DNA from 2 places in the Mesorhizobium sp. BE184 genome. Region 2 is predicted to be linked to the other one. Evidence: predicted binding sites of a transcription regulator. Region 2 holds the regulator's gene; the other holds the start of a gene.
The links. The regulator HrcA, encoded in region 2, represses chaperone genes, less so after heat shock. The targets are predictions, from matches to a motif close to GTTAGCACTCNCNNNNNGNGAGTGCTAAC.

Region 1: groES (co-chaperone GroES) is a predicted target of HrcA. The motif match lies at 4,279-4,307, and genes of this name have one in related genera.

The regions. Positions count from the first base shown of each region.
Region 1 is NZ_JAVDVU010000001.1:1,410,582-1,425,269, reverse strand. Features, by position in the region: gene gcvH (glycine cleavage system protein GcvH) at 1-67, opposite strand, end outside; gene gcvT (glycine cleavage system aminomethyltransferase GcvT) at 74-1,177, opposite strand; glycine riboswitch at 1,327-1,413, opposite strand; gene J2X35_RS06995 (CsbD family protein) at 1,584-1,763, opposite strand; gene groL (chaperonin GroEL) at 2,168-3,820, opposite strand; gene groES (co-chaperone GroES) at 3,921-4,217, opposite strand; gene J2X35_RS06980 (bifunctional helix-turn-helix transcriptional regulator/GNAT family N-acetyltransferase) at 4,472-5,419, shown strand; gene J2X35_RS06975 (MarR family winged helix-turn-helix transcriptional regulator) at 5,545-6,024, shown strand; gene J2X35_RS06970 (HlyD family secretion protein) at 6,021-7,202, shown strand; gene J2X35_RS06965 (DHA2 family efflux MFS transporter permease subunit) at 7,224-8,762, shown strand; gene J2X35_RS06960 (CAP domain-containing protein) at 8,906-9,391, opposite strand; gene J2X35_RS06955 (DUF2189 domain-containing protein) at 9,627-10,451, shown strand; gene J2X35_RS06950 (TIGR01459 family HAD-type hydrolase) at 10,643-11,503, shown strand; gene J2X35_RS06945 (bifunctional riboflavin kinase/FAD synthetase) at 11,514-12,500, shown strand; gene J2X35_RS06940 (HdeD family acid-resistance protein) at 12,510-13,091, opposite strand; gene J2X35_RS06935 (MipA/OmpV family protein) at 13,297-14,043, shown strand; gene ileS (isoleucine--tRNA ligase) at 14,276-14,688, shown strand, end outside.
Region 2 is NZ_JAVDVU010000001.1:153,659-168,346, reverse strand. Features, by position in the region: gene J2X35_RS00780 (ferritin-like domain-containing protein) at 1-405, opposite strand, end outside; gene J2X35_RS00775 (hypothetical protein) at 745-891, shown strand; gene J2X35_RS00770 (DUF1850 domain-containing protein) at 885-1,223, opposite strand; gene J2X35_RS00765 (TRAP transporter permease) at 1,269-3,386, opposite strand; gene J2X35_RS00760 (TAXI family TRAP transporter solute-binding subunit) at 3,476-4,435, opposite strand; gene J2X35_RS00755 (YciI family protein) at 4,679-5,041, shown strand; gene J2X35_RS00750 (DUF6596 domain-containing protein) at 5,052-6,299, shown strand; gene cysK (cysteine synthase A) at 6,334-7,314, opposite strand; gene J2X35_RS00740 (LysE family translocator) at 7,476-8,093, opposite strand; gene J2X35_RS00735 (hypothetical protein) at 8,147-8,443, opposite strand; gene J2X35_RS00730 (hypothetical protein) at 8,722-8,868, opposite strand; gene J2X35_RS00725 (sorbosone dehydrogenase family protein) at 8,955-10,292, opposite strand; gene J2X35_RS00720 (hypothetical protein) at 10,383-10,568, opposite strand; gene hrcA (heat-inducible transcriptional repressor HrcA) at 10,613-11,698, opposite strand; gene rph (ribonuclease PH) at 11,826-12,542, shown strand; gene J2X35_RS00705 (VOC family protein) at 12,552-12,980, shown strand; gene rdgB (RdgB/HAM1 family non-canonical purine NTP pyrophosphatase) at 12,980-13,627, shown strand; gene hemW (radical SAM family heme chaperone HemW) at 13,627-14,688, shown strand, end outside.

The DNA.
Region 1 (14,688 bases), 1.3 Mb from region 2:
CGACGGTCGCGATATCGCCCTCGACGCGGATCCATTCATGGTCGGTGGTGAAATAGGTCTTGGCCATACGGACTTATCCTTTGTGATAACGATGAGGTGTGAAGGGCAGGGGGCTGATTTCCATCGGAATTTTCGTGCCGCGGACATCGGCGAACAGGCTGGTTCCGGCTTTCGGCAGCGGCGTCGAAACGTAGCCCATCGCGACCGGATGGCCGGCCGAGGGGCCGAAACCGCCGGAGGTGACTTCGCCGGCCGGATTGCCCTCGGCGTCGAACAGGGCAGCGCCGGCGCGTACCGGCTGGCGGCCTTCCGGCTTCAGGCCGACGCGTTTGCGCTGTGCGCCGCGCTCGATGACGGTGCGGAGCGCGTCCGCGCCGATGAAGCTGCCGGATGCGCGGATGTCCTTGGGGATCGCCCACATGAGGCCGGCCTCGACCGGATTGGTGCCGGGCGTTATGTCCTGGCCGTGCAGGCAAAGCCCGGCCTCGAGGCGCAGGCTGTCGCGGGCGGCGAGGCCGATCCACTGGACGCGCGGGTCCTTGAGCAGTTCGGCGACGAACGAATGCGCTTTCTCTTCGGGGAGCGCGATTTCGAAACCGTCCTCGCCCGTGTACCCGGATCGGCTGATGAAAGAGCCAAGCATCCGATCCGCACCGGTCATGAATTTGAGAGATTCGGTCAAAACGCCGATGCGGGCGAGGGTTGCCGACGCGTGAGGCCCCTGGATTGCCAAAAAGACCCTATCAAGCGGCTTAATTTCGACGGACATATCTTCAGCCAAAGACCGCAAATGTTGTTCGTCTGTCTCGGCATTCCCTGCGTTCGCAACGACGAGGTATCTGTCCAGTCTGAGCCTCGTGACGATCAGATCGTCGATGATGCCAGCCTTATCGTTCAGAAAGAACGTGTACTTGGACTGCTCAATGGCGAGAGCCTCCGGATTGAAGGGGCAGGCCCGCGCCAGAAGCTTTGCCGCGTCGTCGCCCGAAACTTCGAAAAGCTTCATATGCGAAATATCGAACAGGCCGGCATGTTCGCGGGTGTGCTGGTGCTCCTTCATGACGCCCAGCGGATAGGTGAGCGGCATGGACCAGCCGGCAAAGCCGCCGAAGCGCGCGCCGGCTGCCTTGTGCAGATCCTCGAGAGGAAGGGATTTCAGATTGTTTTCGCCCGTCATGTCTTCTCCAGAGTCGCACGCATCCAGCCGCTGAAGCGGCAGTCCGTGCCCCTCTGTCTGAAGCCTGAGAGACTCGCGCCCCGGAACTCTGTCGGCAGCGCTTACACCTTCGGCGCGGGGCGATCATACCCCGACTTTCCAGAGTGTCTTTCCGATCTACGGTTCTTTTGCCTGAGAGATTTCGGGCGATTTCCCCTTCGGCGGCAGCTTTCGCTGCTCTCTCCCGCAAACCGGTGAGGCCGGTAAAAGCCCCTGACGAGTCGTCAATAGCCGATGGGCGACACCTTGTCACCTGCCAACGACCTTTTGTACGAGGATTGCGGCGTAGGGACTATGCGGGACGGAGACGGTCAGCAAAAGGGCGGCTTTCGCCGCCCTTGTCTGTCCGGGTATCGTCGCCGCAAAATCAGAGCGAGTCTTTCAGCTTCTGCTTGGCGTCGCCATAAGCCTTTTGAACCTTGCCGGACACCTTGTCCGCGATTCCTTCCGCCTGGGTCTTACGGTTGCCGGTTGCCTTGCCGGCGGCTTCCTTGACCGAACCCTTGACCTGTTTGGCCACGCCCGACACCTGATCCTTATTCACCATTTCGCATCTCCTGGGGAAGGTTTCACGTCCGGAAGAACGGTTCGCGGCGGCATGGGTTCCGGCAGGCAATGGAAAAAAGGATTCGGTTTTCCGGACCATCTTCCCGCATTCGAGGGCTGAATCTCCGGGGCAAAATAAAAAACGCCCCTCACACCTTTTATCGTGCGGGGGGCGTCTTTTTGTCGTCTGCCCATCTTCCGGATTTCTCCTTCCGATCTGCTTTCGACAATGGATAAATGCGCGAGATCCGGAGGGGTTCCCGCAAATCCGATCTTTTCCGGATTTTTTCAGACCGCGGACATGCGGCGGCGTCCGCTTGAAGCAAAAAGGGCGGCATTGCTGCCGCCCTTTCCGTAGATGTTGCCTGAGAAGGGCTGTCCTCGGATCGATGCCGAGGACGTGGATTAGAAATCCATGCCGCCCATGCCACCCATGCCGCCGGGCATTCCGCCCGGCATACCGCCGCCCGCGGACTCCTTCTTCGGAGCCTCGGCGATCATGGCTTCGGTGGTGACCAGCAGGCCGGCGACCGAGGCTGCGTCCTGAAGGGCGGTGCGGACAACCTTGACCGGATCGACGATACCCATGGCGATCATGTCGCCATATTCGCCGGTCTGGGCGTTGTAGCCGTAGGTGGCGCCCTTGTTCTCGAGGATCTTGCCCGCGACGATCGAGGCTTCGGCGCCTGCGTTCGACGCAATCTGGCGGCAAGGGGTCTGCAGAGCCTTGCGGACGATGTTGATGCCAGCGGCCTGGTCGGCGTTGACGCCGGTGACCTTGATCATCGAGGAAGCGCGCAGGAGGGCGACGCCGCCGCCTGCCACGATGCCTTCTTCAACAGCAGCGCGGGTCGCGTTCAGCGCGTCGTCTACGCGGTCCTTCTTTTCCTTGACTTCAACTTCCGTCGCGCCGCCGACGCGGATGACCGCAACACCGCCAGCCAGCTTGGCCAGACGCTCCTGCAGCTTCTCCTTGTCGTAGTCCGAGGTGGTCTCCTCGATCTGCTGCTTGATCTGGGCAACGCGGCCCTGGATCTCGGCCTTCTTGCCGGCGCCGTCGACGATGGTGGTGTTCTCCTTGGAGATCGACACCTTCTTGGCGCGGCCGAGCATGTTGAGGCCGACGTTCTCGAGCTTGATGCCGAGATCTTCCGAAATGACCTGGCCACCGGTGAGGATGGCGATGTCTTCCAGCATGGCCTTGCGGCGATCACCGAAGCCCGGCGCCTTGACGGCGGCGATCTTCAGGCCGCCGCGCAGCTTGTTGACGACGAGCGTGGCCAGAGCCTCGCCTTCGACGTCTTCCGAGATGATCAGCAGCGGCTTGGAGGTCTGCACGACGGCTTCGAGAACCGGCAGCATGGCCTGGAGGTTGGACAGCTTCTTCTCGTGGAGGAGGATGTAGACGTCCTCGAGATCGGCGACCATCTTGTCCGGGTTGGTGACGAAGTAGGGCGACAGGTAGCCGCGGTCGAACTGCATGCCTTCGACGACTTCCAGTTCGGTCTCGGCGGTCTTGGCTTCCTCGACGGTGATGACACCCTCGTTGCCGACCTTCTGCATCGCTTCGGCGATCATCTTGCCGACCGACTCGTCGCCATTGGCCGAAATGGTGCCCACCTGGGCGACTTCGTCCGACGACTTGATCTTCTTGGCGGCCTTGCCGAGGTGACCGACGACTTCGGTAACAGCAAGGTCGATGCCGCGCTTCAGGTCCATCGGGTTCATGCCGGCGGCTACGTATTTGTGGCCTTCCTGCACGATTGCCTGGGCCAGGACAGTCGCGGTCGTGGTGCCGTCGCCGGCGATGTCATTGGTCTTCGAAGCGACTTCGCGGACCATCTGCGCGCCCATGTTCTCGAACTTGTCTTCAAGCTCGATTTCCTTGGCGACGGTGACGCCGTCCTTGGTGATGCGCGGGGCGCCGAACGACTTGTCGATGACGACGTTGCGGCCCTTGGGGCCGAGCGTGACCTTCACCGCGTCGGCGAGGATGTTGACGCCGCGGAGCATGCGCTCGCGGGCATCGCGGGAGAATTTAACGTCTTTAGCAGCCATTTTTGAATTCCTTCGGAATTGAGGCGGTAGGGAATGGGCGGTAGGCAGTCGGGGAGTGGCATCGATTGCCTACCGCCCACTGCCGATTGCCGAATTCAGATCAGCCGATGATGCCCATGATGTCGGATTCCTTCATGATCAGAAGGTCTTCGCCATTGAGCTTCACTTCGGTGCCGGACCACTTGCCGAACAACACGCGGTCGCCAGCCTTGACGTCCAGCGGAACCAGCTTGCCTGCTTCGTCACGAGCGCCCGAGCCGACGGCGACGATTTCGCCTTCCTGCGGCTTTTCCTTAGCCGTATCGGGGATGATGATGCCGCCGGCGGTCTTTGCTTCGGATTCGACGCGACGAACGACCACGCGGTCATGCAGCGGCCGGAATTTCGACTTTGCCATTTGATTTCCTCAGGTGAAAAGATGAGAAACGATTTCCTCCGTCCGGTCGAGCCGGACCTTGGTTAGCACTCATCTTGGGTGAGTGCTAACGTGGCGCTGAGATAGTCCCGCACCCGCGCGGAGTCAATAAGAACATCGAACGCAAGAATGGTGTGGCCGCGATTTTGGCGGGGAGCGGCCCAGTGTCATAGCGCTCCCATACCGGTTCAGGCTATTTAGTTGACTCAGTCAAGCAAATGGCCGAGGGTAGCGCCATGAGCATTACCGCCGTTAAAAACCATTCGGGCAATACCGTTGAGGCGGTTCGGGCTTTCAACCGCTTCTACACGCGGCAGCTCGGGCTGCTCGACGAGGGTTTGCTGAAGAGCCCGTTTTCGCTCAGCGAGGCGCGGGTTCTCTATGAGCTTGCCGGGCATCGGGGCCGAACGGCGACGGACCTCGCGCGGGACCTTGGTCTCGATGCCGGCTATCTCAGCCGCATGCTGAAGAAGTTCGAGGCGAGCGGGCTGATCGTGCGGGAAATTTCCGAAGCCGACGGCAGGCAGGCGGCGATAAACCTGACGGAAGCCGGGCAAGACGCTTTTGCGCCGCTCAACCGGTCTTCGCAGGAACAGGTCGAGGCGCTGCTTTCGGGCCTGTCCGGCGAAAGGCGGTCCAGGCTGGTCGGGGCGATGCGAACGGTCGAGCGCCTGCTCAACCCAGCCGAGCCTGGCGAGCCTGGCGAGCCTTATGTGTTGCGGCCCCTGCAGGTCGGCGACATCGGCTGGATCACCCGCAGGCAAGGCATGCTCTACGCGCAGGAATATGGCTGGGACGAGACTTATGAGGCGCTGGTCGCGGAAATCCTCGTCCAGTTCGTGAAATCCTACGACCCCGAGCACGAGCGGTGCTGGATCGCCGAACGCGAGGGCGAAGTCGTCGGCTCGGTGTTCGTCGTGCGCAAATCGGAAACTGTCGCCAAGCTCCGGCTTCTCTATGTGGAACCATCGGCGCGCGGGCTTGGCATCGGCAAGCGCCTGGTGGAGGAATGCATCGCGTTTGCGCGCTCGAAGGGATATGAGACGCTGACACTGTGGACCAATGATATTCTGGTCTCTGCCCGCCGCATCTATCAGGCGGCCGGGTTCGTGCTCGTGGACGAGGAAAAGCATAACTCTTTCGGCAAGGACCTGGTCGGCCAGACCTGGGATCTGGTGCTTTAAAGCCAGGCTTACGAAAGTGAGCCGGACGCGGATGCAGGCGATATGGCCCCAGGTCGCACATATTTTCAAAAAATTGTGCACTGCGGCATCTTGAATTGTGAGCACGCTCATAATATGTGCCGCTTATGGTTTCAGAAGGCGTAGATAGACTCGGGTTTCTCATCCACGACGTGCACCGTCTCATGCGCAAGCGTTTTGAGGCGCGCGCCGGCGAGAGTGGCCTTTCATCGGCGCAATGGCGTCTCATGGTGCGTGTCGCCAAGGAGGAAGGCGTCGCGCAGGCCAGACTTGCCGAACTGCTCGAAATCGAGCCGATCAGCGTCTCGCGTCTTATCGACCGGATGGAAGAGGGCGGCTGGATCGAGCGCCGCAGCGACGCCGCCGACCGGCGCGTGCGCACAATCTATCCAACCCAGAAGGCCAAGGATGCCTATGCCTACATCAAGGGCATAGCAGGCGAGGTCTATGAGCAATCCCTTGCCGGTCTGTCCGCCGGCGACAGGGCGGCCCTGGTCAAGGGGCTGACAACGATGGTGGACAATCTTGCCGACGGCGACCAGCCGTCGTGCGAGACCATTAAAAACTCGGAAAGTGCATCGGCATGAACGCGGTAGCCAAGATCGACGAAAACGCATCGAAGCTGGAGATGGAAGGGCAGCCGCCGGCGGCTGTGCCGATCGCCGTGGCGCCGCCTCCGCTCGACCCGGCGCCGCCAGCCAAGGGCAAGAAGAAGCGCGGCGGAAGCTTTGCCCTCATGCTCGCCCTGCCGCTGCTGCTTGCCGTGGCGGGCGGCTATGTCTGGATAACCGGTGGCCGTTACCAGGAGACCGAAAACGCCAACCTTCGCCAGGCGCGGGTTTCCGTCGCCTCCGATGCGGCAGGCCGCATCATGGAAGTCGATGTGGCCGACAACCAGGCGGTGAAGAAGGGCGACGTGCTGTTCAAGATCGACGCGCAGCCATACCAGATCGCGCTGGCGCAGGCCGAAGCCGCCGTTGCGGGGGCCCGGGTCAGCGTCGAACAGTTGCGCGCGGCTTACGGCCAGGCGATTGCGCAGGAAAGGTCCGCCGCTAGCCAGGTGAAATACATGCAGTCACAGTATGACCGCGCCGCCGACCTCGCCCGCAAGGGCATCAACGCCAAGTCGTCGCTGGACGAGGCGCGGACCGATCTCGACAAGGCCAGGCAGGACGACGCTGTGGCCCTGCAGGGCATCGAGAGCGCCCGGGCTGCGCTCGGCGGCAATCCCGACATCAAGACAGACGATCATCCGACCGTGCTGGCGGCGCTGGCGGCCCGCGACAAGGCTGCCTACGACCTGGCGCAGACGACGGTGCGCGCGCCGGCGGACGGCGTCGTCTACCAGGCGTCGTCGTTCAAGGTCGGCCAGTTCGTTGGTGTCGGCACGCCTCTCTTTGCTTTGGTGGAAACCAGCGACAGCTGGATCGACGCCAACTTCAAGGAAACCCAGCTCACCAACATGAAGCCGGGGCAGAAGGCCGAAATCGTGCTGGATACCTATCCGGGCCGCACTTTTGAGGCGACCGTCCAGGCGATCGGGGCAGGCACCGGGGCGGAGTTTTCGCTGCTGCCGGCCCAGAACGCCACCGGCAACTGGGTCAAGGTGACACAGCGCATTCCCGTTCGGCTCAAGATGGTCGACGAGGGCGCGGCCCTGGCCCTGCGCACGGGCATGAGCGCGACGGTCTCCGTCGATACCGAGGTGAGCCGCGGGCTGGGCAGCCTGTTCGGCGGTCACGCCGTCGCAGGCGAAGCCGAGTAAGCCAGCCCGAAAGCAACTCCCATGGCCCAGATCGCTTCGGTCGATCCCCATAACGTGCCGCATCGCGGCCTGATCACCATCGCCCTGATGCTGGCGACGATCATGCAGGCGCTGGACACCACCATCGCCAACGTCGCGCTGCCGACCATGACGGGCAATCTCGGCGCGTCGCCGGACAACATCAACTGGGTGCTGACCTCGTATATCGTGGCAGCGGCTATCATGACGCCGGTGACGGGCTGGCTGGCCGACCGCCTCGGCCGCAAGGAATTGTTCCTGGCCTCCGTGATCGGCTTCACCGTGTCCTCGATGCTCTGCGGCCTGGCGTGGAGCCTGGAGACCATGGTGCTGTTCCGTCTGATGCAAGGCGTCTTCGGCGCAGCGATCGTGCCGCTGTCACAGACATTCCTGCTCGACATCAACCCGAAGGAACGCCACGGCCAGGCCATGGCGATCTGGGGCGCCGGCATCATGCTCGGTCCGATCCTGGGGCCGATGCTTGGCGGTTGGATTACCGAAAACCTCAACTGGCGCTGGGTGTTCTTCATCAACCTGCCGGTCGGCATCCTCGCCTTCCTGGGCATGGCCATCTACCTTCCCATGATTGCCAAGCGGGTGCGAAGCTTCGATTTCTTCGGCTTCGCGATGCTGTCGCTGGGTGTCGGCGCGCTTCAATTGATGCTCGACCGCGGCGGCGAGGTGGACTGGTTCTCATCGGTCGAAATCTGGATCGAACTCGGCCTGTCGCTAACCGGCTTCTGGGTGTTTGCCATCCACATGGCGAGCGCCGAGCACCCCTTCATCGATCCGCATATTTTCCTCGACCGCAATTTCCTGACCGGCCTTGCGTTCATCTTCGTCATGGGCGTGCTGATCCTGGCGAGCATGGCGCTGCTTCCGCCAATGCTGTCGAACATCTTCGGCTATCCGACCGTCACCACCGGCGTCGTCATGGGGCCGCGCGGCGTCGGCACGATGGTGGCGATGCTTGTCGTCGGCCGTATCATGAACCGGATCGACGCCCGGATCCTGGTGCTGATCGGTTTCCTGCTGACGGCGCAGTCGCTCTACACCATGGCGAGCTTTTCGCCGGAGATGGACGACAAGCTGATCCTCATCTCAGGCGTCATCCAGGGCCTGGGCATGGGAATGGTGTTCGTGCCGCTGTCGACCGTGGCGTTCGCCACACTCGACACGCGTTTCCGCACCGACGCGACGGCGCTGTTCAGCCTCGTGCGCAATCTTGGCTCGTCAATCGGTGTTTCGATCGTGGCCATGCTTCTGAGCCGCAACGTCCAGGTCAATCACACTGAATTGTCCACCTACATCAACCCCTACAACCCGAACCTGTGGGCTGCGTCGCCGCAAGCCGCGGCTGGAGACCCGGCGGCGCTTTCGCGGCTTGACGGCATGGTCAACATGCAGTCGCAGATGATCTCCTACAACAACGACTTCAAGCTGCTGATGGTGATGACGCTGGCCGCCATTCCCTTCATCATCCTGCTGCGCAAGCCGAAGGCCAAGCCAGCGGGTGGCGCGCCTGCGGTGCATATGGATTGAGGTAGGCAGTAGGCAGTAGGCAGTAGGCAGTAGGCAGTAGGCAGTAGGCTATTGCTCTCTGCGATGCGTTCTTAGAAGCAATCTCGATTGCCGATTGCCGATTGCCGATTGCCGATTGCCGATTGCCGATTGCCGATTGCCGACTATCGTCCCATCACCAGTGCCCAATACCGCCAGTCCGGCCTTTTATCGTCGCGGACATAGGCGAGACCGAAGCGCTCGAACCGCGGATCGAGCAAATTGCGCCGGTGCGGCGGCGAGTTCATCCACATGTCGAAGAGCCGGGTGAGGTCCATGCGGCCTTCGGCGATGTTTTCCGCGGCCGCGCCTTCGATGCCGTTGCCTTTGACGCGGGTGGCGAAATCCTTGCCCCAGCCGGTGGTGTGGACCATGCGCTTCGAAGCCGCCATGTAGCCGGCCTGCTGCAGCGCCGCTTGTTCAAGCCGGCTGTCCGGCGTCATGGCCGGCAGCCCTTCCTGGCGGCGCAGGCCGGCGACAATGCCGGCGGCGGACGACGATGCGCCCGCGCCGTTCCGGGACAAACGCATGGTGCCACAGGACGCCAGCGCCAGCAGGCCGGCCATGCCCGCGCCTTGCAGGAATAGCCGCCGGTTCGGCGCCAAGCTCATATCATTCGGATCGGAGGACGTGTCGGTCAGGAAAGCCATCATATCGGGCTTAGCGACAATCATGGCTTTTGACGGGCAGCGACGGGCAAAAACCCATATGACGCATTCAGATGGCTCCCTGCTGCGAATAAAAAGACAAATTCCGCGAGATCGGCTAGACTGCCGGTTCGTTCACGAGTGGCAGCTTTGGCGGCCTTCATATCTCTGGCCGCCTTCAACCAACGGGAGGACGGCTATGTCCAGCTTTCATGTCATGGCGGATGCACGCGGCGGCTATGTAAAGCCGGCGGTTCGGCGCATCACGGCAGCAGATTTGACCGACGCCCTGCGTCTCGGTTTCGAGGATTTCTGGGCGAAACCCTCGCACTACGTTTTCCTGTGCCTGATCTATCCCATCGTCGGCGTCATCCTGACCTACTGGTCGTCCGGCTCGAACGCGGTGCAACTCATCTATCCGCTGATGACCGGTTTCGCGCTGGTCGGTCCCTTCGCTGCGATCGGTCTCTATGAGATCAGCCGGCGGCGCGAACTCGGCATGGATACGTCCTGGCGGCACGCGCTCGATGTGCGGCATTCCCCGGCGCTGCCGTCGATAGCTGTGCTCGGCGCGATGCTGGTCGCCTTGTTCCTGTTGTGGCTGTTCGTGGCGGAATCCATCTATGTCAGCCTGTTCGGTGACGGTCTGCCACAATCGATTGGCGGCCTGCTGCAGGAAGTGCTGACGACCGAACGCGGCTGGATGCTGATGCTGCTCGGCAACGCCGCCGGTTTCGTGTTCGCCGTCGTCGTGCTCGCCACGACCGTCGTCGCCTTTCCGCTGCTGCTCGACCGCGACGTCGGCGCGGTCGCTGCGATCGAAACGTCGGTGCGCGCCGTCATGGCCAATCCGGTGCCGATGGCCCTGTGGGGCCTGACGGTGGCAGCACTTCTCGCTATTGGCTCGATCCCTGTCTTTGCCGGACTGGCGATCGTGCTGCCGGTTCTCGGCCATGCGACCTGGCATCTCTACCGCAAGGTGGTGGAGCCGGAACACGCGTCGAGGCCACGAAGGCCGATGTAACTGGCCCTCGTCAATCGAAGCCCAGCCGTCCGAGAAAGGGTGGCTGGTGAAGTCTGCTCTCCGCTGACCTTCCATTAATGCGCGGTCCGTCCGCGCGAAAGCTGGTGACAGGGTGAGGTTGTTCGGTTAATTCGAGCCTTGCTGGCGATCCGCCACGACCATCCTTCGAAGGAAGAGGTTTGCAGCACGGCATGGCATCCTTGCCTGACATGATCGATTCCCTCGACGCTATCCTCGCGCGCTACGACGCCGTCCTGTGCGACGTGTGGGGCGTCGTTCACAATGGCGAGACGCATTTCGAGGCTGCTTGCGCGGCGCTGAAGCGTGTGCGCGATACCGGCCGCGCGGTGGTCCTGATGACCAATTCGCCGCGCCGCAGCGATTCCGTGCTCTCTCAACTGCGGACCATCGGCGTGCCGGACGACTGTTTCGACCGCGTCGTCAGTTCCGGCGATGTGACCCGCCAGCTTATCGCCGAGGGACCGCGCAAGGTCTTCCACCTCGGACCTGACCGTGACCTTGGCCTCTACGACGATCTGGACGTGGAAATGGTCGAGGAATTCGAGGCGCAGTCTGTCGTCTGCACCGGCCTGTGGAACGATGACGACGATACGCCGGAGGACTACCGCGAACTGCTGATGCGGTTGCGGGCGCGCTACCTGCCGTTCATCTGCGCCAATCCCGACATCGTCGTCGAGCGCGGCGACCGCCTCATCTGGTGCGCCGGCGCGCTGGCGCGGGATTATGGCCAGCTGGGCGGCCGTACGCTGATCGCGGGGAAACCCTACGCACCTATCTATCAAGCCTCGCTGAAGGCAGCCGGCGACGTGCTCGGCCGCGAGATTGGCCGCGATCGGGTTCTCGCTATCGGTGATGGCATGATGACCGACATCAAGGGCGCGGTGGATAACGGCATCGACGTGCTCTACGTCTCCGCCGGCATCCATGCCCGCGACTATGGCGACCCGCTCAATCCGGACCGGGAAAGGCTGGCGGCCTTCCTCGACAAGCACGGTTATCGGCCGGTCGCCGTCATCCCCCGGCTGCGGTGACGGAGCGGGCATGAGAAAACCGTCGTTCGAACGTGTCGATGGTGCTCTGCCGGTGCCGGATCGGTTCCGTGGCGGCGTCGTGGCGATCGGCAATTTCGACGGCGTGCACCGCGGCCATCAGTCCGTTCTGCAGCGCGCGCTCGACGAAGCGGCGAAGCGTTCAGCGCCGGCGCTTGTGCTGACCTTCGAGCCGCATCCGCGCACGGTTTTCCGCCCCGATACGCCGCTCTTCGTGCTGACGTCGCCGCCGGTGAAGGCGCGGCTGCTGGCTGCCGTCGGCTTCGACGCCGTTGTCGAGCAGCCCTTTACCCGTGAATTCGCGTCGCTTTCGGCGGAATCCTTCATCACCGACGTTCTGGAGCACAAGCTCGGCGTCGGCCATGCGGTGACGGGATTTGATTTTCACTTCGGCAAGGATCGGCAGGGTGGCCCCGCTTTTCTTATGGCGGCGGGCGAGCGTCACGGCTTCGGCGTCACGCTGGTCGATGCCTTCCGGGACGAGGGGGCCGACGTGGTGTCGTCCAGCCGCATTCGCACGCTTCTGTCGCGAGGCGATCTCGGCGAGGCCAATGGTCTGCTTGGCTACCGCTATACGGTGGAAAGCCTGGTGACAGGCGGGCAGAAGCTTGGCCGCACGCTGGGATTCCCCACCGCGAACATGACGCTTTCGCCATCCTTCGGCTTGAAGCAGGGCATCTATGCGGTGCGTTTCCGCCGCGCGGATGGCGCTCTGCATGACGGCGTCGCGTCGTTCGGTCGGCGTCCCACCGTCGACGACAATGGCGCGCCGCTGCTGGAAACCTTCCTGTTCGATTTTTCCGGCGATCTCTATGGCGAGATCTGCAGCGTCTCGTTCTTCGGTTATCTCAGAGGCGAGGAAAAGTTCGACGGGCTTGACGCGCTGGTGGCGCAGATGAAACGCGACGAGGCCGAGGCGAGGGCGCTTCTCGCCACGGTGCAGCCGCTTTCCGGGATCGACGCCGAAATCGCCTTTTAGGCCACGGTCTTACGCCTGCTTCATCTTCCTGAGCGCCAGGCCGAAGGCGATGAAGGTCCAGCCCTGGAAGACGAGGTCGATGGCCAGGAACAGGCCGAGCACCCACAGGCTGTTCATCGGCCAGCGCAGCGCGATAAGCAGACCGGCCAGCGCGGTGATCACGCCGGCGGCGATGATCCAGCCGGAGCCCTTCTCGTCCCGATGCTGATAGCCGATCCACGCCCGCAGGACTCCCGACGCGACCAGCGCGACCGCCAGCATGAAGGTCAGCACCGCCGATGCGAGCAGCGGATTGTAGAAGGCGAAGAAGCCGGCGACGGCGTAGAGCAGGCCGCTGAGCAGCCAATAGGCGAAGCGTCCCCAGGTCTTGACACCGAAGGCGTGGACGATCTCGATCGCGCCGCCGAGAAGCATCAGCCAGCCGACGATGTAGACCGAAGCCACCGTCGCGATGAGCAAATTGCCGAAGGCGATGCCGCCGAGGATGAGCAGCAGGACGCCGAGGGCGACAAACCATCCCCATTTGTCGCGCGTCTGCCCGATGGCGTGTTTGAGGGCGTCGCCTTTGAGCGTGTTGCCTTGCAGGGTCATTGCTGCATCTCCATGAAAGCCTGCCTCGGGCGAGAGTAGTCCCGCTGCCCGCCGGCGTCCAGCGGCTGACTTTTCGGCCACAGGTCGCATTTAAATCAATTCTTAGGAGGACTTCGACAAAGGTTTTCCGTCACGAGTTGCGTAAGGTGTTTTCATGAGTCTCCCGAAGAAAGCCGCGGCGGTTTCATCCGTCCTCCTCCTGCTGATGCCGGCAACTGCGCGGGCCGAGAACTGGTTTTCCGGCGATTGGTACCTGACGGTCGGCGTCACCGGGCTGGTCGCGCCGAATTTCGAGGGTGGCAAGAAATACCTTTTGAGTGCTCAGCCCATCATCTCGCTGGGCAAGGCCGGCAAGGATGCGCGGTTCGTGTCGCGCAACGACAATATCTCGCTGGCGCTGATCGACGATGGCGGCGTGCGCGCCGGCCTCAACGGCAAGATCCTGTTCGGCCGCGACAATGACGAGCGCGAGTTGCGGGGCCTCGACCGGGTACGCTGGGGCGGCGAGGCCGGCGGCTTTTTCGAGTTCTATCCGACGGACTGGATGCGGGTGCGGGCGGAGGCGCGGCGCGGCTTTCGCGCGCATAGCGGTTTCGTCGCCGACATCGCCGCCGATGCTTTCTACGACGTAACGCCGACGGTGCGTGTTTCGGGCGGGCCGCGCGTCTCCATGGCGTCGTCCGACTATTTCGACGCCTATTACGGCGTCAGCGCCAAGGAGGAGGCCGCTTCGGGCTTGAGCGAATACCATCCGAAGGGTGGCATCAAGTCATATGGCCTTGGCGGCGCTGTAAGCTGGAAAGTGACGGAGCCGATGACGACGAGCCTGTTCGGCGAGTATTCGCGGCTTGCCGGGCCGGCCGCCGATTCCAGCCTGGTGAGGGAGCGCGGCTCGCGCGACCAGTTCACCGTCGGCGTATCGGCGACCTATCGCTTCGATTTCGCGATGTAAGTGACCTTCCAAGGCCACTTTATTCTTTGCCGTTCATCGGCTAAAAGCCGCGCCATGAACAGCGTTCGGCGCCAGCTTGCCTTTGCGATACGAATTACCGGCCCGGTGTTCCAGGCCGGCTGAGCTTGCTCTGCCGCCGGAGCCGCCGGGACTATGACGCGCATTTGCGCTTCTTCCAGAACATGATGGTTCAACGCCCTGGCCGCCGCCGGGCAACGCATATGGCAGAGCAATGACCGACACCGCCGAGACAATTGACTATTCCAAGACGCTTTACCTGCCGCAGACGGATTTCCCGATGCGCGCCGGCCTGCCGGAAAAAGAGCCGGTGCTGGTCAAGCGCTGGCAGGATATGGACCTCTACAAGCGCCTGCGCGAGGACGCAGCCGGCCGGCCGAAATACGTGCTGCATGACGGCCCGCCCTACGCCAACGGCAACATCCACATCGGCCATGCACTGAACAAGGTGCTGAAGGACGTCATCACCCGCTCGTTCCAGATGCGCGGTAATGACTCCAATTATGTGCCGGGCTGGGACTGCCACGGCCTGCCGATCGAATGGAAGATCGAGGAAGAAAACTACCGCTCGAAGGGCAAGTCGAAGCCCGATCTTTCCGACCCGGCCGCGATGATCGAGTTCCGGCA
Region 2 (14,688 bases):
GTCGGAACGGCCCATCTGCTTGGCCCAGGCGATCAGCGTGCCATAGCGCGTCATCTCGTAGTGCTCGACGGCCTGCGCCGAGGCGATCAGCGCAGCATCGAGAACCTGCTTGTCGTCGATATCGCCGCTGACTTCGTCGGCCTCTTCCAGAATGCCGTCGATGGCCGGGCAGTTCACCTGCTTGGCCTTGACGCCATGCAGTTCGAAGACTTCCTCGACCCGGGCGATATGGCCCTTTGTCTGTTTCAGATGCATCTCGAAACCTGCCTTGAGCTCAGGCGCGGTCGCCTTGTCGATCATCTTCGGCAGCGCCTTCTCGATCTGCTTTTCGGCATAGTAGATGTCCTGCAGCGTGTGCACGAACAGGTCGTCCAGTGTTTTGATGTCCTTCGAAAAGAAACCCATGATTCAATCTCCTGATTTCATTGTGCCGCCCTCGCCGGTCCTAAGCGCAACGTGTCGCTCGCAGCGTTGTTCCGGCGCACAGGGACTGCGTGGCAAATGTGATCGAAGGGCGCGGTGCAAGTCCGAGCCTTGGCGGGGCGCCATGTGACGCAAAAAGCACAGTGGCGAGAATGCCGGCAACCGGCACGGAAAGACCGCCAGTTAGCCGCAATCCCGCCACGAAGTGACTGATTTTCGCGGAAAAATTAACATCGCGTTCACTGAGGATTCACCTCTTTGAACTACGATTTCCCCAATTCGGAAGGGACTCCGAAAAAAGGGACAGGGACTGGTGCTGAAATGACTATCTGGAACCAAATCGCCGGCTATGCCGCCGCCATCCGCGAATTCGTCGCGCCGACCTATCGGCCGGAGCGCCACTACATGCGCGGACCTGGCCCGGCCTGCGCCCGCCGTGGCAACGTGCTGGGCGTGAGCGCTCACTGATCATGTTCGCCGTCACAAGCCGTCACGACAGCCGGATCGCCCGGCCGGGCACCGATCACCGTGCAACCACCTATCGCGCAGAGCGACCAGCCGCCGCCCGTCGCCCCTGAGGCGGCGAGGACGAGGCGTTTTTGCGGCCCCACCTTGGGCGCATAGGACCACCAGCCATCCTCCAGCACAGAGCCTTCGGGCGGGTCCATGCCCGCGCCGGAGCCCTTGACCCGCGCGGCGACGATCTGCAGCCCCGCCGGCGTCAGCTTCCAGTCCTCCTCCCAGCGCGTCTTCTCGACTGAATGCGTCCATGACAGCGTAAAGGCAGTGGCGGTGATCATTGCCGTCTTGCCGGCGGAGAGGATACAGAGCGCGGGCAAGATCACTCAAACGGCCGTAGCCGGCGTGGCCTTGCGCGCGCGCCACCAGTGCCAGGCTATCCAGGCGAAGGCCAGCACCCAGCCGGCCTCGTCGGTGAGCGGCAACGCCATGACCAGAAGCACGCCGGCGGCGAATGCCAGCAGCCTCTCCCATATGGCCATGCGGGCGACCAGGAAGCCGACCGCCGCCGCGCCCCACAGAACGATGCCCATGCAGGCTTTCAGCACGATGTAGGTTACCTCGACCGGGTAGCCGAACTGCGCCGCGATCGGGCCGGGATCCTGCAGCATCAGCGCCGGGGTGTAGACGGCCATGAACGGCACGACGAAACCGGCGATGGCCAGCTTCGAGGCCTGTATGCCGATTTTCAACCCGGATTCCTTGGCCATGGGCGCGGCGGCGAACGCCGCCAGCGCAACGGGTGGCGTCAGGTCGGCCATGATGCCGAAATAGAAGACGAACATGTGGCTGACGATCAGCGGCACGTCGAGCGCAAGCAGCGCCGGCCCAGCCAGCGACGAGGTGATGATGTAGTTGGGGATGGTCGGGATGCCCATTCCCAGCACCAGGCAGGTGATCATCGTCAGCACCAGCGACAGGAACAGATTGTTCTCGCCGACGGAAATGATCCAGCCGATGAAGGTGGAAGCGATGCCGGTAAGCGTCAGCGTGCCGATGACGATGCCGACGATGGCGCAGGCGATGCCGACCGGCAGCGCGTTCTTCGCCCCTTCGGCCAGCGAGTCGACGCAGATCTGCAAGGTTTCGCGCCCGCCCTTGAAGGTGACGCAGGCGATGACCAGCGCGGCTATGACCAGCGACAGGACGTTGACGCCGTATTCGACGAAGGATGCGGCCGCCAGCCCGAGCGCCAGCCAGAAGACGACGCGGAAGGCGAAGGGGCCGATCAAGGCCGCGAGCGGCGTGCCGAGGATAAGCACGATGGTCAGCGCCAGGCCCATCGTCCCGGCGAAGATCGGCGTATAACCGGCGAACAGCAGATAGACGAGCGCCGCAAGCGGCAGCACCAGCGGCCAATGCTCGCGCACAGCCTTCCACGGGTTCGGCAGGCTCGCCTTGTCCATTCCGCGCAGGTTCGCTTTGCCGGCCTCGAGATAGACCTGCCAGAAGCAGGCGCCGAAATAGAGCAATGCAGGGATGATCGCCGCCTTGACGATGGCGGCGTAAGGCACGTTGAGTGTTTCGGCCATGATGAAGGCGACGGCGCCCATCACCGGCGGCATGATCTGGCCGCCCATCGACGATGTCGCCTCGACCGCACCGGCGAAAGCGGAGCGGAAGCCGAAGCGCTTCATCAGCGGAATGGTGAACTGACCGCTGGCCACCACATTGGCGACGCCGGAGCCGGAGATCGTGCCCATCAGCGCCGAGGAGAGCACGCAGACCTGCGCCGGACCGCCGCGCCAGGAGCCGACCAGCCCCAGCGCGAAATCGTTGAACAGCGCGATCATGCCGGCCTTTTCGAGAAAGGCGGCGAAGACGACGAAGATGAAGATGTAAGCGGCGGAGACATAGATCGGGGTGCCGAATATGCCTTCCGTGCCATAGGCGAAGGTGTCGATGATCTGGGCGACATCATAGCCGCGATGCACGAAGGGCGCCGGCAGGTAGTTGCCGAAGAAACAATAGAGCAGGAAGAGCAGCGCGATGACGGCGAGCGGCAGGCCCATGATGCGGCGGGCCGCTTCGAAAACCAGCACAATCAACACAGCGCCGACGACAAGGTCCGGCATCGTCAGGAAGCCGGAGCGCCGGATCAGGTCGACATAGAAGACCCAGTTGTAGACGCCGGTGGCGAAGCCGAGGATGCCGAGAGTCCAGAACCATGTCTTGGCGACGCTGCTGGTGGCGCGGAGATTGGCGATCAGACCGAAGCCGAGCAGAAGCAGGAAGCCGACATGCATGGCGCGCACCACCTGGCTTGGGATGCTGCCATAGGCGGCCACGTAAATCTGGAAGACGGAGAACGCGATGGCGATCAAAAACGCCACCTTGCCGGCTATGCCTTCACCGAAGCCGGGCGGCAGACCCTCGACCTGCTCCTCGCCGGCCGGAATGTGGATGATGTCAGGTTTTTCCTGACCCTGCGCTGCCTGGCTCATCGTCGTGTCCTCCCGGAAAAATCGTTGCAAGGCACCATCCCGGCCGATGGCCGGAACAGCGCCTTGCGCAATCAGGCAAGCCTTGAGGCTTACTTGATCAGGCCTTTTTCCTTGTAGTACTTCTCCGCGCCGGGGTGCAGCGGGATCGGCATTCCATCCAGGGCCTTGGCCGGATCGATCGCCTTGGCGGCGGCATGGGATGCAGTCAGCTTGTCGAGGTTATCGAACAGCAGTTTGGTCATCTGATAGGCGGTTTCGTCCGGAACGTCCGACTGGCTGACGAGGAAATTGCCGACGGCGGCCGTCTGCACGTCCTCTTCCTGGCCGTCATAGGTGCCCTTCGGGATGACAACAGAAATGTAGGGCGAGCCGATCTTGGCGACGTCCTCGGCGGGAACGGCGACGACGTTGATGGGCAGCGAGGTGGCCAGATCGCGGATCGAGGCGACGCCAAGGCCGGCCGACTGCAGGGTGGCGTCGAGCTGACGGTTCTTGATGAGTTCGACCGATTCCGCGAAAGGCAGGTATTCGACGCGGCCGAGATCCTCGTATTTCAGACCGGCGGCGGCGAAGATGGCCCGCGCGTTGAGTTCGGTGCCGGAGGCCGGCGCGCCGACGGATAGGCTCTTGCCCTTCAGGTCGGCCAGCGTCTTGATGCCGGACTCCTTGCTGGCCACGATCTGGATGTAGTTCGGGTAGATGGCGGCGATGCCGCGCAGCTTCTCAAGCTTGCCGGGGAAGCCGGCTTCCTTGTTGCCTTCCGCCGCGAACTTGACGGAATCGCCCAGTGCGAAAGCGATCTCGCCCTTGCCCTGCTCGAGAAGGTTGAGGTTTTCGACGGATGCCTTGGTCGCCTGCACCTGGGTGCGCGCGCCCTTGATGCCCTGGCTATAAATCTCCGACAGGGCGACGCCGAGCGGATAATAGACGCCGGATGTGCCGCCAGTCAGAACGTTTATGAATTCCTGTGCCTTGAGCGAACCGGCGCCGAGCGCGAGCGACAGCGCCGCCGTGCCAGCGACAATGAATTTCCTGCCGAAATGCAGCATCTACTGTTTCCTCCCTTTTTGTATACGCGCCCTCCCGGCACGATCCGGCGTGAGTTTAGACACCGGACGCGAAATGCCAACCCAAATTGCGCGCGTTAGACGAACTATCGAACCGCACGGCTCTACTTGCCGGGCGGGAACAAAAAGCAGAAATCTTTTTAAGCCGTGTCGAAACGGAGCAGGTTGGCGCGACATTGGTTCGGTACGCAATGAAGCGGCCTTCAAAATCGTGAGGATACCACCATGCAGTACATGCTTCTCATCAATGTCGACGAAGCCGCGATGGCCGCCATGGCGCCAACCGCCACACCCGACAAGGCCTACGACATGGCCCAGCCCTTCATGGCCTACAACGAGGCGCTGAAGAAGGCCGGCGCCTGGGTCGCCGGCGATCGGCTGGCGCCATCGTCCTCCACCACGCGGGTCCGCCTCCGCGACGACAAGACCGAAGTGCTCGACGGCCCCTTCGCCGATACCAAGGAACAGCTCGGCGGCTACTACATCATCGAAGCCGCTGACCTTGACGCGGCGATCCAGTGGGCGGCGCGCTGCCCCGCCGCGCAGCGCGGACCGATCGAGGTGCGGCCGATCTGGAAGGCGCAATAGGCATGACGCGGTGACCTCCGAGGTCGATATCGCCCGGGCGGCGGCGGAGAATGCTGCCCGGCACAGTTACGGCAAGCTGGTGGCCTTCCTCGCCGCCCGGTCACGCGACGTCGCCGGCGCCGAGGACGCGCTGGCGGAAGCCTTCGCCGCGGCGATCGAGCACTGGCCGCGCGACGGCGTGCCGGACAGGCCGGAAGCGTGGCTGTTGGCAGTCGCCCGGCGGCGCGGCATCGACGCGGCCAGACGGCGCAAGACCGGCATCGAGGCGCAATCGCACCTGATGCTGCTGGCGGAGGAGATGGACGCGGCGAAGGATGCCGGCGACATTCCCGACGAACGGCTGCGGCTGATGTTCGCCTGTGCCCACCCGGCCATCGACCCCGGCATCCGCGCGCCGCTGATCCTGCAGACGATTTTGGGTTTCGACGCGGCGACGATCGCTTCCGCCTTCCTGGTCTCGCCGGCGACGATGGGGCAGCGGCTGGTGCGCGCGAAAAGCCGGATCCGCGACGCCGGAATTCCCTTTCGCATCCCGGAACGGACAGAGCTCGGCGAGCGGCTCGGCGCCGTGCTGGAGGCGATCTACGCGACTTTCGCCGAGGGCTGGTCCGATCCGGCCGGCACCGATCCGCGCCGGCGCAACCTGGCCGCCGAAGGCATATGGCTCGGGCGGCTTGTCGCCGGGCTGATGCCGGGAGAGCCAGAAGCGCTCGGCATGCTGGCGCTGATGCTGTTCGCAGACGCCCGCCGTGGCGCGCGCCGCGACGGCGAAGGAGACTACGTGCCGCTGAGCGAGCAGGACACGAGGCTCTGGAACGCGGCGCTGATCGACGAGGCCGAGGCGCTGCTGCGGCGCGCCAGCGGCATGGAGGGCGTCGGCCGCTATCAGCTGGAGGCCGCCGTGCAATCCGTTCACACGGCGCGGCGGTTGACCGGCATGACGGACTGGCCGGCGATCCGCGATCTCTATGCGGCGCTGGCGGCATTGACCGGATCGCCAGTGGCGGCGATCAACCAAGCGGTGGCGATGGCGGAGGCCGATGGACCGCGAGCCGGGTTGCAAGCGCTGGAAGCTCTGGCGGAAGATGGACGTCTCGCCGGCTACCAGCCTTATTGGGCGGCGCTGGCAGGCCTGCAGGCGCGGCTCGGCCAGGCGCGTGAGGCGGCGCTGGCCTACGACCAGGCCATCGGCCTCGAGCGCGATCCGGCTGTGCGGCAGTTCCTGCAAAAGCGAAAGGCGGCGCTGGGCGCCGCCTGACAGTCTAAACCGACTTCGGACCCTGCGTGGGCGATCAGGCGCCCAGCCCGTCGAACAGAATAGTCGACAGATAGCGCTCAGCGAAGGACGGGATGACGACGACGAGATTCTTGCCAGCGTTCTCCGGCCGCGAACCGACAACGATCGCCGCCTGCAATGCGGCGCCGGACGAGATACCGACCGGGACGCCTTCCAAGCGCGCCACCAGCCGTGCGTTGGCCACCGAATCTTCGTTCGAAACCCGGACGACCTCATCGTAAATCGAGGTATCGAGGATTTTCGGCGCGAAGCCGGCGCCGAGGCCCTGGATCTTGTGCGGCCCCGGCTGGCCACCCGACAGCACGGCCGATGCTTCAGGTTCGACCGCCACGATCTGCACCGAAGGCTTGCGTTTTTTGAGAACCTGGCCGACGCCGGTGATGGTGCCGCCGGTGCCAATGCCGGCGACGAAGATGTCGATGCCGCCCTGCGTGTCGTTCCAGATTTCCTCCGCCGTGGTCGTGCGGTGGATTTCCGGGTTGGCCGGGTTCTCGAACTGCTGCGGGATGATTGCGTCCGGCAGGGTCTGGGCGAGTTCCTCGGCCTTTGCGATGGCGCCCTTCATGCCTTTCGGCCCTTCGGTGAGGACCAGTTCGGCGCCGAGCAGGACCAGCATCTTGCGGCGCTCGACCGACATGGTCTCGGGCATGGTGAGGATCAACTTGTAGCCCTTGGCGGCTGCGGCGAAGGCGAGCGCGATGCCGGTATTGCCGGAGGTCGGCTCGACCAGTGTGGTCTTGCCGGGGGTGATCTTGCCCTGGGCTTCAAGCGACTCGATCATCGCCACGCCGATGCGATCCTTCACCGAGGCGATCGGATTGAAGAATTCCAGCTTGGCGATCAGATTGGCGACGACGCCCTTCTCCTTGGCGAACTTGTCGAGCCGGACCAGCGGCGTGTCGCCGATGGTTTCGGTGATCGAATCGTAGATGCGGCCGCGGCCGGGTACGCGCGTGGAGGTGGTGGGCTTGTTCATTGTTCTTGCTCCCAGAGGACAGCGGCGGAAAGGCGTTTCCAGCTGACGAAGATAGGCTCTGCCCGGACGATATCCGAGTGGATGGCGTGCTTAAAACCCCAACTCACCGGAATAGGATTTCCTTTTTGTCGCCTTTTTTAGAATCTTTGTCGCGGTAAAAGCTAGTGGCGAGCCGCTATCGCCGCCGCCGCGCCCATCATGAATGTGCCGGCGGTGCGGTTCAATAATTTGAGCGCCCGCGGTGAGCGCAGGAACCAGCGCGCCTTCGCGGCGAGCGCGAGGTACGGCACCAGAACGACCAACAGCACGACGATGGTGAGCGCCACCAGAATACCATAGGTGGCGGGCGTGATCGTGCCGATATCGACAATGGTGGGCGTGATGGCGAGATAGAAGATCATCGTCTTGGGATTGCCGAGCGTGACGGCCAGTCCGGCGATGAAGGACGAAACCAGCCCGCCCTTGCCCTTGCGGGCCTCGACCGTCTCTGGCGTGATGCCGGCGGTCCAGAAGCGCCAGCCGAGCCAGGCGAGATAGGCGACGCCCAGCCATTTGACGATGAGGAAGACGATGCCGAACGTCTGCGCGAGGAAGGCCAGCCCAAGCACGACGGCGGTGAGATAGGTGAGATCGCCGACGACCAGGCCGAACGCCATGGCCAGTGACGAGCGGAAGCCGGAGCCGAGCGCGCGGGCAACGAGGGCGGTGACGCCGGGCCCCGGAATGGCGGCTGCGATGCCCAGCGCGGCGCAATAGGCGAGAAAACCGGCAAGAGTCATGGCTCGGTATCCAATTTGGCCTGTTCAATGACCAACCGCCTAGCGGCCGGCGGTCATGGGAGATACTCGCTTCGCACAAGGAGCGAAGCCGCAATCGCGAGTATATGCAGCACGACCACTGGAATAGCCCAAATCCTTTTGTAAGCAATCAAGGCACCGTAGATCGGGTATGGTGCCAGGGCGGCCACCACCAATGCGGAACCCGGTACAGCGGCGGTTGGCAATATAAGCATGAGCCAAGGAATCAAAATATGCGCGGGCAGGTAAATGCCATGACCGCCCGCCATAGCGCCGATCCCGACAAGCGCGGCAACCATGCCAATGACGACACCTGCGCCGATCCAGATCACAGACCGTTTTTGCCATGGGCAGGTTTGTCCTATGCAGCAATGACGGAGCGTCCCCAGTCCTTGTTCAAGCCAGCGTCTCATTAGACAAATTTACGCGAAAATTTCTATCCTGAATTGTCTGGCGACAAGCGAACGAGCGCCCACCAAAGTCGGGACGGGCGCGTTAATACTCTGTTAAGCACCGGAATTTGTTTTTCTTTTTGATGCCCATCAATTCGCGCCATTGGCCCGGAAGTTGCTCGTTCCAGCCTGAACAGCGGAAAAGGGCGGAAAGTGTCTCAGGTCGAGCCAGACAGGAAATGGACGTGGCGCGAGATCACGCGCCGCGTGTTGAAGCTTTGCGTTGCGTGGCTGGGTTTCTTGGCATGGCGCGTGGTGACGATCGGCGGGGATGTTTTGTCGCCAGCGCGGTTCAGGGAATCCATCAGGGCGCGATCCGAAGGACGCGCTGAACGCCGGGCGAACCAGATTCGCCGCCGCCGCCGAGGCCAACCCGATTGACGGCGTTCGTCTACGACCGCTTCTGATCGTAACTCACCCGCCAGATCGTGCCCGATCCATCCTCGGTCACGATCAGCGATCCATCCCTGGCGACGGCGACGCCGACCGGCCGGCCCCAGACCTCGGCGTCCGAAAGCACGAAGCCGGTCATGAAATCCTCGTACTCGCCGGTCGGCTTGCCGTCCTCGAACCTCAGCCGCACGACCTTGTAGCCGGTGCGGGCGCCGCGGTTCCACGAACCGTGCAGCGTCACGAAGGCATCGCCCTTGTAGGCGGCGGGGAACTGGTCGCCCTGATAGAAGGCAATGTTCAGCGGCGCGGAATGCGCCTGCATCAGCACATCGGGCGCCGTCACCTTGCCGGCGAGGTCGGGACGCGCCCCGGCGTGGCGCGGGTCTTCATTGGCGCCGATATAGTACCAGGGCCAGCCGTAGAAGGCGCCCTCCTTGACCGTCGTGGCGTATTCAAACGGCACATTGTCTCCCAACTGGTCACGCTCGTTGACGACGCACCAGAGCGCCTGGGTGGCAGGCTGCACGGCCATGCCGGAGCAATTGCGCAGACCGGTGGCGACGACACGCCGGTTCTTGCCGTCCGCGTCGAAGGCGAGCACATTGGCGCGGCCTTCCTCCTCGCCCCAGGCATAGCCGAGCGGTTGCGACCCCGCCCAGGCCTCGATGCCGCCTTCCGGCGCTTTGCCCATGTCCTGGCCGACATTGGACTGCGAACCGACCGAAACGTAGAGGGTCTTGCCATCGGCGGAGAAGGCGATGTCGCGCGTCCAGTGGCCGCCGGAGGGAATGTCCGAGACGACCGTCTCGGCTTCGCCCTTCGCCTGCATGTCGCCTTCCTTGTACGGGTAGCGCACGACGCGATCAGGGCTGGCGACATAGACCCATTGCGGCTTGTCGGCCGGATGGAAGGCGATGCCGTAGGGTTGCGAGAGACCCTCGGCAAAAACGCCGTCCCCGGTTGGTTTTCCATCTTCGCCGAGGCGATAGACCAGCAACCGCCCGGCGCGGGAATCGGCAACGAAGAGATCGCCATTCGGCGCGGTGCGCACGACGCGCGGGCTGCGCAGGCCGGACGCGATGATCTCGGCGGTGAAACCTCGCGGCAGATCCGGCCTGGCACCGGCTGGCATGCGGGCGCGGTCGGCGCTGTTCGACGATGCTTCCGACGGTGAGGCCCTTTGGAGATCGTCCGCGGCGATCAGCCTGCGGACGCCCGGTTTGTCAGCCTTCCAGTCGCCGAACGCCGCTTCGCCCTTCAGGACAGGCGGTTCCTGCGCCGATGCGCCCGCGAGCATTGCGATGAAGGATATGGCCGTGAGCCCGGCAAGCTTCATGAAGTCACCTTCCTGTGGTCGATACCAAGGCAGAACGGTATCGATATGGACGCGTTCCGCGACACACAAGGATGTGATGGCCTGGTGAAATCAGCCCAGTTCGGCGTCGAGGCGTTTTTCCAGCTCGACCAGATCGGCCGGCAGCGGCATGCCCATGGCGCGCAGTTCATTGAGCTTCTCGCGCACCTGTTCGCGGATTTCCTGCGCGTCCTGCGGCTGGTTCACCATCTCCGCAAGCAAGATGTCGATTTCGGCCTTGAGGGATTCGAACGCCATGGGTTTCTCCGATCTGCCGTGTCGAAGCGCCACGGCGCGCATGGTCAACGCAGCATGCGCGAGATCAGTTGCGCGGTGTAGTCCACCATCGGCACGATGCGGGCATAATTCAGCCGCGTCGGACCGATGACGCCCAGCGCGCCAATGACACGGGCGTCCTTGTCACGATAGGGCGCAACCACCAGCGACGACCCCGAAAGCGAAAACAGCTTGTTTTCCGAACCGATGAAGATGCGCACGCCGGAACCCTGCTCGGCAAGGTCGAGCAACTGGATCAGGCCGTCCTGCGTCTCCATGTCCTCGAACAGGTGCCGCAGCAGTTCGATGTCAGCCTGGGCGGTGACGTTTTCAAGCAGATTGGCGCGGCCGCGCACGATGAGGCGCGCCGGCAGACCGCTGTCGGCACCGGCCCAGACAGCGAGACCCTTTTCGACCAGTTCCTGCGACAGCGTGTCGAGCGCGGCGCGGGTCTCGTCGTTGAGGCGGGCGATCTCGGCCCGCGCCTCGGACAGCGTGCGGCCGCGTATATGGGCGTTGAGGAAATTCGACGCCTCGTGAAGCTGGGAGACGGTGGTCCCGGCCGGAAGATCGACAACCCGGTTTTCGACATCGCCCGCCTGCGAGACCAGCACGGCCAGCGCCTTGTGCGGCTCGAGCTGGATGAATTCGATGTGCTTGAGCGACACTTCGTTCTTCGTCGTCAGCACCAGACCGGCGCCGCGCGACATGCCCGACAGCATCTGGCTCGCCTCGGTCAGCATATGCTCCAGGGTGGCGCCCTCGCCCGACGCCTTCATCTGCGCCTCGATGGAACGGCGTTCGCTGTCGGTCAGGTCGCCGAGTTCCATGAAGGCATCGACGAAAAAGCGCAGCCCGGCCTGGGTTGGCAGGCGACCGGCGGAGACATGCGGAGCATAGACCAGCCCAAGATGCTCGAGATCGCTCATCACATTGCGGATGGTGGCCGGCGACAGCGACGACGGCAGGATACGCGACAGCGAGCGCGAGCCGACCGGCTCGCCGTCGCGCAGATAGGAATCGACGATGCGCCGGAAAATATCGCGCGAGCGCATGTCGAGCGAATGAAGTGCGGGCGACTGCAGGGTTGGATCGGCGATCGGTTTCGTCATCGGTCTCGGAACTCCGGGCTAAAGGATATAGACTTGGGAGCAGCCTGCGCAAGCAGGGCGTTTTCCTTTGCGCCGGGCCTGCCATGCGTCTAAAACCCCGCGACGAATCCGAAAAAGAAAGAAGCTCATGCGCCCCTCCAAACGCCAGAACGACGAAATGCGCGCCATCTCCTTCGAGCGCGGCGTCTCCAAGCACGCGGAGGGCTCCTGCCTTGTCAAGTTCGGCGATACGCATGTGCTGTGCACTGCGAGCCTCGAGGAAAAGGTACCGGGCTGGATGCGCAATTCCGGCAAGGGCTGGGTGACGGCCGAATACGGCATGCTGCCGCGCTCGACCGGCGACCGCATGCGCCGCGAGGCTTCCGCCGGCAAGCAGGGCGGGCGCACGCTGGAAATCCAGCGGCTGATCGGCCGCTCGCTGCGCGCCGTGGTCGATCTTCAGGCGCTCGGCGAACAGCAGATCACCGTCGACTGCGATGTCATCCAGGCCGATGGCGGCACCCGCACCGCATCCATCACCGGCGGCTGGGTAGCGCTCTACGACTGCCTGCGCTGGATGGAGGCGCGGCAGATGGCCAGCGTATCCAAGGTGCTGAAGGACCATGTGGCGGCAATCTCCTGCGGCATCCACAATGGCGAACCGGTCATCGACCTCGACTATCTGGAGGATTCGTCCGCCGGCACCGACGCCAATTTCGTCATGACCGGCAAGGGCGGCATCGTCGAAATCCAGGGTACGGCCGAGGGCGAGCCGTTCTCCGAAGAGCAGTTCGCGGCACTGATGGGGTTGGCCAAGAAGGGCATCGCGCGGCTGGTCAGCCTGCAGCAGGTCGCGGTGGGGTAGCGGGAAGCGATGCGGCCCTCCGCGATTCTCGAATCCGCCCTCTACGTTACCGATCTGGCGGCGGCCGAAAGGTTTTACCGCGAGGTTCTGGGACTGGAGCAGATCGCCAGGGCGGAAGACCGGCATGTCTTCTTCCAGTGCGGACGGGGCGTGCTTCTGCTGTTCAACGCCGAGGCGACGCGCCAGCAGCCCGAACCCGGCGCCAAGCTTCCGGTGCCGCCGCACGGGACGGCTGGACAAGGCCATCTGTGCTTTTCGGCGACGGCGGATGAAATCGAGCGCTGGAAGGCGCATCTGACGGAGGGGGGCGTGGCCGTCGAAGCTGACTTCCATTGGCCGGCCAAGCCGGGTCAGGCAAAGGGTGGACGCTCGATCTATTTCCGCGACCCGTCCGGCAACTCGCTGGAATTCGCCGAACCGAAAATCTGGGGCCTGTGATGGATTTGCTCGCTGACAAGAAGATCGTCGTCGCCAGCCACAATGCAGGCAAGCTGCGTGAGTTTGCCGATCTCATGGGGCCTTTCGGCTTCGAAGCCAAATCGGCCAAGGAATACGGCCTGCCGGAGCCTGACGAGACCGGCACGACCTTCGAGGAGAACGCCTACATCAAGGCTTTCGCGGCGGCGCAGGCGACCGGCTTGCCGGCAATGTCGGACGATTCCGGCCTCTGCGTCGACGCGCTGCACGGCGCGCCGGGCGTCTACACCGCCAACTGGGCCGAGAAACCGGAGGGCGGCCGCGATTTCGGCATGGCGATGCAGCGCACGGAAGTGGCCTTGCAGGAGGTCGGCGCCATGGAACCGGCGCAGCGCACCGGGCGCTTCGTCGCCGTCATCTGCCTCGCCTTCCCGGACGGCCAGGCGGAATATTATCGCGGCGAGGCCGAAGGCACGCTGGTGTGGCCGCCGCGTGGCGATCTCGGCTTCGGCTACGACCCGGTGTTCCTGCCGAACGGCCATGACAAGACCTTCGGCGAGATGAGCGCCGAGGAAAAGCACGGCTGGAAGCCGGGCCAGGCGACGGCGCTGTCGCACCGGGCGCGTGCGTTCCAGAAATTCGCCGAGGCGCGGCTGGGTTCGAAATAATGCTTCTCGACCGGACCCCCGGCTTCGGCATCTATGTTCACTGGCCGTTCTGCGCGGCAAAATGCCCGTATTGCGACTTCAACAGCCATGTGCGGCACCAGCCGGTGGACCAGGAGCGCTTCGCCCATGCCTTCGCCGCCGAACTGGCGACGATGCGCCAGCGCACCGGCCCGCGCGACGTGACATCGATCTTCCTCGGCGGCGGCACGCCCTCGCTGATGAAGCCGGAAACGGTGGGCGCGGTGCTCGATGCGATTGCGGCGAACTGGACGGTGCCGGAGGGCATCGAGGTGACGCTTGAAGCCAATCCTTCCTCGGTCGAAGCGGAGCGCTTTCGCGGCTACCGCGCCGCGGGCGTCAACCGCGTCTCGCTCGGCGTGCAGGCGCTCAACGACCGCGACCTGAAATTCCTTGGCCGGCTGCACAATGTTTCCGAGGCGCTGCATGCCATCGGGCTGGCGCGCGAGATCTTCCCGCGCCTGTCCTTCGACCTGATCTATGCCCGCCCCGGCCAGATGCCGGAGGCGTGGGAGGCCGAACTGGAAGAGGCCATCGGCCACGCCGCCGACCATCTGTCGCTCTATCAGCTGACCATCGAGGAAGGCACGCCCTTCCATGCGCTGCACGCGGCGAAGAAATTCCAGATACCGGACAATGACCGCGCCGCCGATCTCTATGCGCTGACGCAGGAGGTCACCGCCGCGCGCGGTCTGCCCGCCTACGAGATCTCGAACCATGCCCGGCCCGGCGCCGAGAGCCGCCACAACCTGACGTATTGGCGCTATGGCGAGTATGTCGGCATCGGTCCCGGCGCGCATGGCCGCTTCGTCGAGAACGGCCGGCGCATCGTGACAATCGCCGAGAAAGTGCCGGAGAGCTGGCTGACCCTGGTCGAGACGCGCGGGCATGGCGTGACGGACGGCGAGGTGCTGACGCGCGCCGACGAGGCGGACGAGTTCCTGCTGATGGGGCTTCGGCTGGCCGAGGGCATCGACCTGACACGATACGAGCACTATGCGGGGCGTGGGCTTTCCTCCCGGCACATGTCGATCCTGCAGGAA